Cupriavidus necator N-1: one gene and its partners. The protein of the gene in region 1 interacts with the protein of each later gene in a pairwise test. Links are inferred from orthologs where the notes say so. Each region holds a gene or a part of one and is shown on either strand. Other genes may lie near its edges.

The links.
Region 2: the proteins of secA (region 1) and secB interact in binary tests that used the Escherichia coli proteins (3 or more experiments, as listed by UniProt). The link is inferred for Cupriavidus necator N-1 from one-to-one orthologs.
Region 3: the proteins of secA (region 1) and ybgC interact in binary tests that used the Escherichia coli proteins (3 or more experiments, as listed by UniProt). The link is inferred for Cupriavidus necator N-1 from one-to-one orthologs.

The regions. Positions count from the first base shown.
Region 1 is NC_015726.1:3,335,289-3,338,828, forward strand. The notes cover bases 16-3,359. They hold secA (preprotein translocase subunit SecA), read right to left. Parts: upstream 2,994-3,359; coding sequence 216-2,993; downstream 16-215. Other genes in these bases: argJ (bifunctional glutamate N-acetyltransferase/amino-acid acetyltransferase ArgJ), read right to left, coding at 16-65; CNE_RS15645 (hypothetical protein), read left to right, coding at 3,288-3,359. Outside these bases: more of argJ, read right to left, coding at 1-15; more of CNE_RS15645, read left to right, coding at 3,360-3,540. UniProt on the Escherichia coli protein: Required for protein export, interacts with the SecYEG preprotein conducting channel.
Region 2 is NC_015726.1:347,128-350,165, reverse strand. Bases 28-2,869 are described here. They hold secB (protein-export chaperone SecB), read right to left. Parts: upstream 1,787-2,869; coding sequence 1,268-1,786; downstream 28-1,267. Other genes in these bases: CNE_RS01720 (rhodanese-like domain-containing protein), read right to left, coding at 2,329-2,742; grxC (glutaredoxin 3), read right to left, coding at 1,988-2,245; CNE_RS01735 (NAD(P)H-dependent glycerol-3-phosphate dehydrogenase), read right to left, coding at 147-1,163; CNE_RS01740 (Bug family tripartite tricarboxylate transporter substrate binding protein), read right to left, coding at 28-110. Outside these bases: more of CNE_RS01740, read right to left, coding at 1-27; gpmA (2,3-diphosphoglycerate-dependent phosphoglycerate mutase), read left to right, coding at 2,931-3,038. UniProt on the Escherichia coli protein: One of the proteins required for the normal export of some preproteins out of the cell cytoplasm. It is a molecular chaperone that binds to a subset of precursor proteins, maintaining them in a translocation-competent state.
Region 3 is NC_015726.1:2,836,313-2,839,212, forward strand. What follows is about bases 28-2,731. They hold ybgC (tol-pal system-associated acyl-CoA thioesterase), read right to left. Parts: upstream 1,730-2,731; coding sequence 1,325-1,729; downstream 28-1,324. Other genes in these bases: tolA (cell envelope integrity protein TolA), read right to left, coding at 28-93; tolR (protein TolR), read right to left, coding at 130-573; tolQ (protein TolQ), read right to left, coding at 645-1,328; glyA (serine hydroxymethyltransferase), read left to right, coding at 2,158-2,731. Also shown: more of tolA, read right to left, coding at 1-27; more of glyA, read left to right, coding at 2,732-2,900.

The DNA.
Region 1 (3,540 bases):
CCCAGCTCCACGCCGGCGACGGATTTCAGGTTCTCTGCCTGGGGCAGCGGAAGATTGACGGGCATGTGGACTCCTCTTTCCTGCTTGCGTTATCTGCTTGCGGCTTCTGCTCGCAACTTGCTTGTCATCAGACGAACATGCCCGCTAAGGGCGGGCATGTCGTTTCCATTCGCGTCACGCCGTGCGACGGGCGCGACCTCATACCGGTGCGCGACTCAGCTGAGCCTGCCGTGGCACTGCTTGAACTTCTTGCCCGAGCCGCACGGGCACGGGTCGTTGCGGCCGACCTTGGGCATGCCCGCCAGCGCCAGCTCGGCGGCGGCCATGGCCGCACCGGTGCGCGGCGACGGCGCTTCCTCGACCGGCTCTCGCCCTTCGGCGAACTCGTCGTGCTTGTACTGGACGTTCTCCAGGTGCGACAGGCCTTCCTCGATCTCTTCCGAAGCCTGCTCCAGTTCTTCCGGCGACTGGATCTGCACGTTGAAGGTCACGCGCGTGACTTCGCTCTTGATCAGGTCCAGCAAACGCGCGAACAGCTCGAACGACTCGCGCTTGTATTCCTGCTTGGGATCCTTCTGCGCATAGCCGCGCAGGTGGATGCCCTGGCGCAGGTGGTCCAGCGCGGCCAGGTGCTCGCGCCAGTGCGTGTCGATGCTCTGCAGCATGACCGAGCGCTCGAAGCCGGCGAACGACTCGCGGCCGACCATCGCGACCTTGCTGCCGTAGCGCTCCGCGGCCGCCTTCATGATCAGGTTGAGCAGCTCTTCGTCCTCGATGCTCTGCGCGCCCTCGATGGTCTGCGCCAGCGGCACTTCCAGGCCCCAGTCCTCGCGCAGGCGCGTTTCCAGGCCGGCGATGTTCCACTGCTCTTCCATGGTGTCGGCCGGCACGTGGTCGCGGAACAGCTCAACCAGCACGCTCTCGCGCAGGTTGGTCACCATGTCGCCGACATCCTGGGCTTCCAGCACGTCGTTGCGCAGCTTGTAGATTTCCTTGCGCTGGTCGTTGGCAACGTCGTCGTACTGCAGCAGCTGCTTGCGGATGTCGAAGTTGCGGCCTTCGACTTTGCGCTGCGCCGACTCGATCGAGCGCGTGACGATGCCGGCCTCGATCGGCTCGCCCTCGGGCATCTTCAGGCGTTCCATGATGGCGCGCACGCGGTCGCCGGCGAAGATGCGCAGCAGCTGGTCGTCCAGCGACAGGTAGAAGCGCGACGAACCCGGGTCGCCCTGGCGGCCGGCACGGCCGCGCAACTGGTTGTCGATACGGCGCGATTCATGGCGCTCGGTGCCGACGATATGCAGGCCGCCGGCGGTCTTGACCTGCTCGTGCAGCGAATGCCACTCATCCTCGAGCTGCTTGATGCGCGCGGCCTTCTCGGCGTCGGACAGGTTCGGATCCGCCTCGATAAAACCGGATTGCTTCTCCACATTGCCGCCCAGCACGATGTCGGTACCGCGACCGGCCATGTTGGTGGCAATGGTGATCATCTTGGGGCGGCCGGCCTGGGCCACGATCTCGGCTTCGCGTGCGTGCTGCTTGGCGTTGAGCACCTGGTGCGGCAGTTGTTCGCGATCGAGCAGGCCCGACAGGTATTCCGAGGTCTCGATCGAGGTGGTGCCCACCAGCACCGGCTGGCCACGCTCGTAGCAGTCGCGGATATCGCGCACCACGGCGTCGTAGCGCTCCTTGCCGGTCTTGTAGATCTGGTCCTGCTGGTCCTTGCGCTGGGCCGGGCGGTTGGTCGGGATCACCACCACTTCCAGGCCGTAGATCTCCTGGAACTCATACGCTTCGGTGTCAGCCGTGCCGGTCATGCCGGCCAGCTTGCTGTACATGCGGAAGTAGTTCTGGAAGGTGATCGTCGCCAGCGTCTGGTTCTCTTGCTGGACGGTGACACCTTCCTTGGCCTCCACGGCCTGGTGCAGGCCGTCGGACCAGCGGCGGCCGGTCATCAGGCGGCCGGTGAACTCGTCGACGATCACGACTTCGTCGTTCTGCACCACGTAGTGCTGGTCGCGATGGAACAGGCTGTGCGCGCGCAGGGCCGCGTACAGGTGGTGCATCAGCGTGATGTTCTGCGGCGCGTATAGCGATTCGCCCTCGCCGATCAGGCCCTGCTGCGACAGGATCTCTTCGGCCTTCTCGTGGCCGGCTTCGGTCAGGTAGACCTGGTGGCCCTTCTCGTCGACGTAGTAGTCGCCCGGCTTCTCCACGCCGGTGCCATCGGCCTTCTCTTCACCGATCTGGCGCTCGAGCAGCTTGGGGATGCCGTTCATGCGCTGGTACAGGTCGGTCTGGTTCTCAGCCTGGCCGGAGATGATCAGCGGGGTGCGGGCCTCGTCGATCAGGATCGAGTCCACTTCATCGACGATGGCGTAGTTGAGCGGGCGCTGCACGCGCTGCGACGGGTCGTAGACCATGTTGTCGCGCAGGTAGTCGAAGCCGAACTCGTTGTTGGTGCCGTAGGTGATGTCCGAGTTGTACGCCGCCTGCTTGGCGTCGTGCGGCATCTGCGACAGGTTCACGCCCACCGACAGGCCCAGGAAGTTGTACAGCCGGCCCATCCACTCGGCATCGCGCTGCGCCAGGTAGTCGTTGACGGTCACCACGTGCACGCCCTTGCCGGTGATGGCATTCAGGTACACGGCCAGTGTCGCGGTCAGCGTCTTGCCTTCGCCGGTGCGCATTTCGGCGATCTTGTTGTCGTTCAGCACCATGCCGCCGATCAGCTGCACGTCGAAGTGGCGCATCTTCATGACACGCTTGCTGGCCTCGCGGCAGACGGCGAAGGCCTCGGGCAGCAGCGCCTCGAGCGATTCGCCGCCGGCGTGGCGCTGCCGGAAGGTCTCCGTCATGCCGCGCAGCTCGTCGTCCGAGAGCTGCTCGAACTTCGGCTCCAGCGCATTGATCTGCGCCACCGTGCGGCGATATTGTTTGATCAGCCGCTCATTGCGGCTGCCGAAGACTTTCTTGAGAAGGCCGGTGATCATCGATTGCTTTCACCTGCGCGGAACCGGGTGCACCCCAGGGATGCGGGCTGCTCCGGCGGCCGGGCGAGGAATGGATAGATTGGCGCAAAACGCCGAGTTTATCATGTGCCGGGGTCACGGCCGGAACGCGCCTGGCCCCGTCCCGCAAGGGCAGGCAAGCCCGCCGAATGTTGACCATGCGTGTCGTGCGCATGATTGCCCGCGCGCCCCGTCAGCCACAGTTTGGGGCGGCCGCCGCAGCTTCAATCCGCGGTCGGGCAAGGCGGCCCCCGCGCCCCTTGCTAGAATGCATGCATGCGCCGCTTCACCCACCACGCCCTGCAGACCCCCGCCGCCAAGCCGCTCAACGACTGGCTGGCCAAGGCCGGCCCGGTTTCGACGCTGATGCAGACCGCGCGCCAGCTGTCGGTGCTGGAGGCCGAGGTGCTGGCGCTGCTGCCCGCCGGCATGCGCGACGGCCTGGCCGTGGCCGGCGTCAAGCGTGACGCCACCGACCCGAACGCCCAGGTGCTGCTGTTGCTGGCCGCGCACGGCGCCGCCGCTGCCC
Region 2 (3,038 bases), 3.0 Mb from region 1 along the record:
ACCACCATGCGGATCGGCCGCGCGGGCCAGGGTTGGGCGAAGACGCTGCCGGAAGTCCCGGCGGCGCAGGCAGCCGCCAGCGCGATCAGCGCTTGTCGTCGTGTGGGCATGCGGTGCAGAGGATCAGAAGGTGGATACGCGGGTAGTCATTCGTCGCGCGCGTCGCGCTGCAGCAGCTGCGCCACCGCATCGGCGGCGCTCAGCCCGTGAACAGCACCGCGCAGACCGCGCGGGCGATCGGCATCTCGACGCCGTGCGTGGCGGCCAGCTCGGCCACCGCCTGGGCGCAGCGCACGCCTTTCGGCGACGTGGCCCAGCCCGGCCAGGATCTGCTCCAGGCTCTGCCCCGCCGCCAGCTGCTGGCCGACCTTGCGGTTGCGCGACAGGTCGCCGGTGGCGGTCAGGATCAGGTCGCCCACGCCGGCCAGGCCCATGAAGGTCTCGACCCGGCCGCCCAGCGCCAGCCCCAGGCGCGTCATCTCGGCCAGCCCGCGCGTCACCAGCGCGGCGCGCGCGTTCAGGCCCAGGCCCAGCCCGTCGCTGGCGCCGGTGGCAATGGCCAGCACGTTCTTGACCGCACCGCCGACTTCCACGCCGGTCAGGTCGTCGCTGCCGTAGATGCGCATCGCGTGATGGTGGAAAGCCGCCTGCGCGCGTTCGGCCAGCGACGGCTCGTTGCCCGCCACGGTCAGCGCGCACGGCAGCCCCAGCGCCACCTCGCGCGCGAAGCTGGGGCCGGTCAGCACGCCGTAGGCAAAGCCCTCGGTGCGCCCGGCGGCATCGAGCTCGGCCCGCACCATCTGGTGCGGCAGCAGGTGGGTGCCAGACTCGAAGCCCTTGCACAACCACAGCATCGACACCGGCCTGGCGCTGCGCGCGGCCAGCCGGCGCGTCATCTCGCGCAAGCCCGCCACCGGCGTTGCCACCACCACAATGCCGTCGGCATCGTCGGCGGCATGCGCCACGGCCTGCTCGAAATCCGCCTGCACCGCCAGCCGCCCGGACAGCGTCACGCCGGGCAGGTAGGCGGCGTTCTCACGCGTGGCCGCAATCGCCGCGAGCTGCGCGGGATCGCGTCCCCACAGCACCACGTCGTTGGTGGCCGCGGCATGGCTGGCGAGGGCGGTGCCCCAGGCACCGGCACCGAGGAAGGTCAGTTTCATGGCAGCTCGAACAGAAGATGGCTCGGAGGTTCACGCCACCGATGGTAGTCCAAAGTCAAAACGGGGCCGCAGCCCCGTTTCGATGATGGCTCAGGCCGCCGGAATCAGTGGCGGGCCTGGCTGCCGTCGGGCATCACGATGCCGCTGTTGCCACCTTCGGCACCCTGGGCTTCTTCCATGGCGGCCTGCAGACGTTGCTCATACAGCGCCTGGAAGTTGATTTCCGACAGGTGGATGGCCTGGAAGCCGGCGCGGGTGATCACGTCAGCGATATTGCCGCGCAGGTACGGGTACAGGATGGTCGGGCAGGCGATGCCCAGCAGCGGGTCCAGCTGCTCCACCGGCACGTTGCGGATATCGAAGATGCCGGCCTGGTGCGCTTCCACCAGGAAGGCAACCTTGTCCTGCACCTTGGTCGTCACGGTGCCCGTCACCACCACCTCGAAGATCCCTTCCTGCAGCTGCGAAGCGCCGACGTTGACCTGCACTTCCACCGACGGGGCTTCCGATTCCAGGAAGATGCCGGGCGAATTGGGCTGCTCCAGCGACATGTCTTTCAGGTAGACGCGCTGGATGTTGAAGAAGGGTTGATCGTCCTGCTGGGTGTTTTGCTGGTCGCTCATGAAAGGCTTCCGGGGAGGATGGGCTGGATGTGCATCGGGCGCGGTGGCCGCAGCCCTTGCGTCGTGCAAGGGTGGCCGGTGCCCGGTTGGAAAACGCATATGGTACATGACGCGGGTGGCGAATTCACCCGCGCCGGGAGTGTGCCGGAACCGGCCCGGCCCGGAATCAGACGATTCCGAGCCAGCGCCGGAGCAACCGGCTCAGGCAGCCAGCAGCGGCACCAGGCCGCCCTGGCGGTCCAGCGCCGAGAGGTCGTCGAAGCCGCCCACGTGGGTCTCGTCGATGTAGATCTGCGGCACGGTGCGGCGACCAGTACGGGCCATCATCTCTTCACGCTTGCCGGGTTCGCGGTCGATCAGGATCTTCTCGATCATTTCCACGCCCTTGGACTTGAGCAGGCGTTCAGCCATCAGGCAATACGGGCACACAACGGTGCTGTACATGACGACACGGGCCATGCGGGTTCTCCTTGAATGCAATGCGCGCGCAGCCCGGCCTGGCCGGGGGCGCGCTGTGACGGATACGGCGGTGCTGCCCGGGATTACTTCACCAGCGGCAGGCCTGCCTGCTGCCAGGCGGCGATGCCGCCCTCGAGCGCGTAGATCTCACTGTAACCGGCTTCCTTCAACGCTGCCTGGGCCTTGCCCGAGCGCTGGCCGGTCTGGCACACGACGATGATGGGGGCAGCCTTGTCCTTTGCAAGGCCGGCCGCGCGCGAGGGCAGGTCGGCCAGCGGCGCGCTCTTGGCTTGGGGCAGGTGACCCTTGGCATACTCGGCGGGCTCGCGGATGTCGACCACGACCGCGCCGCGCTTGTTGATCAGCTGGGTCGCGGCGGCCGTATTGACGGTCTTGCCGCGGGTGCTGCGCGAAATCGCGGGCCAGGCCAGCAGGCCGCCCGAGACCACGGCGAGGGCGATCAGAGCGAGGTTGTTGTAGTCGGCGAAGAAATTCACGTTGGCATTCCGGTAGGTTGGGTCGGCGGCATTATAAAATACGCGGTTTGGCGTCCAGGCCCTGCCGTCGCATGGCCATCCGCCATTGTCGCCTGTCTGAGACATGGGATGTCCACAAGGAACCCATCAGCCCCCTCCAGGTGACGGCGCGGACGCATGCAGGTTACCTACTCTCTGGAAGCAGCAGCATGTACAAGCTCGTCCTCATCCGCCACGGCGAATCCACGTGGAACCTTGAAAACCGCTTTACCGGCTGGGTCGACGTCGACCTGACCGAAACCGGCGCCGACCAGGCG
Region 3 (2,900 bases), 500 kb from region 1 along the record:
CAGCAGCATGTGCATGAAGAGCGCGAACAGGAAGGAACGCAGGGTTCCCCGCTCCTTGACCGGCTGGTAGGGATAGGCGGCGACGGTCTTCATCAGGCGCAACGGCAATCAGATAGGCGCTTCAATGCGTCAGGAGGTCTTGGACTTGACCATCAGGCCGACGCGCTTGATGCCATCGGCTTTCAGGATCGACATCACGTCCAGCACCGCCTCGTACTTGACCGAGCGGTCGGCGGCAATCACCACCGGCTGGTCGGGATTCTCGTTCTGGCGCTGGTGCACAAAGTCGAGCAGGCCCTGCTTGTCGACCTTGCGCTCGAAGGCATTGCCGGCGTTGTCCTTGCCGCGCGCGGTGAGCTGGCCGCTCTCGTGCACGGTGACCACGATCGGCGGCGCCTTCTGCTGCGGCGTGGCGTTGGCTACGGTGGGCAGGTCGACGGTGGCGGGGCTCACGATCGGCGCCGCCACCATGAAGATGACCAGCAGCACGAGCATGACGTCGATATACGGCACGACATTGATCTCGGCGCTGGCCCGGCGGCGCGAGCCGCCGCGGCGCTGAATGGCTGCCATTGCAGGACTCCTGGAAACGCCGGCCCGGGCTTGCGCCCGGACCGTCTGGATTAGATTCGATACGTGTGCAGTTAGCGTGCCTGCCGTTGCAGGATGTTCAGGAACTCTTCCATGAAGCTCTCGAACCGGATCGCCAGGCGGTCGATCTCCGTGGCATAGCGGTTGTAGGCGATCACCGCCGGAATCGCCGCGAACAGGCCGATCGCGGTCGCCACCAGCGCCTCGGCAATACCGGGGGCCACCGATGCGAGCGTCGCCTGCTGCACATTCGACAGGCCGCGGAATGCGTTCATGATCCCCCATACCGTGCCGAACAGGCCGATATACGGGCTCACCGAACCCACCGACGCCAGGAACGGCAGATGCGATTCCAGCACATCCATCTCGCGCTGGTAGGCCGCGCGCATCGCGCGCCGGGCCGCATCGAGCAGCGCGCCGGCTTCGTTGCCGCGCTCGCGCGCCTTCAGGAACTCGCCCATGCCGGATTCAAAGATCCGCTCCAGCGCGCCGGTGTTGTGGCGGTTGTTGACGGCACTGTTATATAGCGCCTGCAGGTCGCCGCCGGCCCAGAAGTCGCGTTCGAACCCCTCGGTCTGGGTGCGTGCTGAGCGCACCGCCAGGTGCTTGCGGAAGATATAGGTCCACGAAAATAGGGACATGACGAGCAACAGCACCATGACGGCCTGTGCCAGCAGGCTGGCGTGGAGCACCAGCGTTACGATCGACATGTCTTGCGTGACGGTCACGGGATTCATCGTGCGGACTTGATGGTAGCTAGAACGGGGTCGGGAATCGGGGCGGGACGGAAAGTGCTTCGATCGACACACCCAACGCGGATCGCGCCAGATGCCAGCATCAGCTCGCCACGCCAGGCTTCCTGGGTGAACTGGACCGACGCCGGGCCGACCCGGTCGATGCGCGTGCGGATCTCGAGCTGGTCATCCAGCCGGGCGGGCGCATTGTAGTCCACCGCCGTACTGCGGACGATAAAGACCACGCCCGCCTCGTCGGCGAGCGACTGCTGCTCGATGCCGAGCGCACGCAGCCACTCGGTGCGGGCGCGCTCGAAGAACTTCAGGTAGTTGGCGTAGAACACTACGCCACCCGCGTCGGTGTCTTCCCAGTACACCCGCAGGGTCCAGACAAAGTTTGTCATGGCCGCGATTGTAACGGAGAGCGATAGCGGTTTCGTGTAAACCCGCATGACGACTTTGCAACAGCAAGTTGCTGGCCAGCCCTTGCCAGCGCTTGCCTGGCGGGGCCGACGGCTTGCGGCGGGCGCCCGCCTCGCGCTACACTGCGCGCAACCATTCCATCTTGCGCGACTGGCGAAGTCAGTGGGCACTACCACGAGGAAGCGCAAGTTCTCTGGCGTGACGTTCATTGCGCGTTCGCGTAACGTTCAGCACGCCTAGGCGTGAAGTTGCTTGCGCCTGCCGCTCGCCTGGGCAGCGAATGGGAAGCAGGGTGCGCCCTGCACCGACGGTTACAACGTGCCGCCGGTGCTGGTCGCCGCTAGCCTTCCCCGCGCGCCCTACCCCCGATGCGTGAATCGGATTCCCTATTTTTCAGACGAGTTTCGCCATGTTCGAACGCAGCCGTTTTACGATCGACCAGATCGACCCCGAGGTCTTTGCCGCCATCCAGCAGGAAAACCAGCGCCAGGAAGACCACATCGAGCTGATCGCCTCCGAGAACTACACCTCGCCGGCCGTGATGGCCGCCCAGGGTTCGCAGCTGACCAACAAGTACGCGGAGGGCTATCCCGGCAAGCGCTACTACGGCGGTTGCGAGTACGTCGACGTGGTCGAGCAGCTGGCCATTGACCGCGTCAAGCAGCTGTTCGGCGCCGAAGCCGCCAACGTGCAGCCCAACTCGGGCTCGCAGGCCAACCAGGGTGTGTACTTCGCCGTGCTCAAGCCGGGCGACACCATCATGGGCATGAGCCTGGCCGAAGGCGGCCACCTGACCCACGGCATGGCCCTGAACATGAGCGGCAAGTGGTTCAACGTGGTCAGCTACGGCCTGAACGCCCAGGAAGACATCGATTACGATGCGCTGGAAAAGCTGGCGCAAGAGAAGAAGCCCAAGCTGATCATCGCCGGCGCCTCGGCCTTCGCGCTGCGCATCGACTTCGAGCGCATCAGCAAGGTGGCCAAGTCGATCGGCGCCTACTTCATGGTCGACATGGCCCACTACGCCGGCCTGATCGCCGCGGGCGTCTACCCGAACCCGGTGCCGCACGCCGACTTCGTCACCACCACCACGCACAAGAGCCTGCGCGGCCCGCGCGGCGGCGTGATCCTGATGAAGGCCGAGCACGAGAA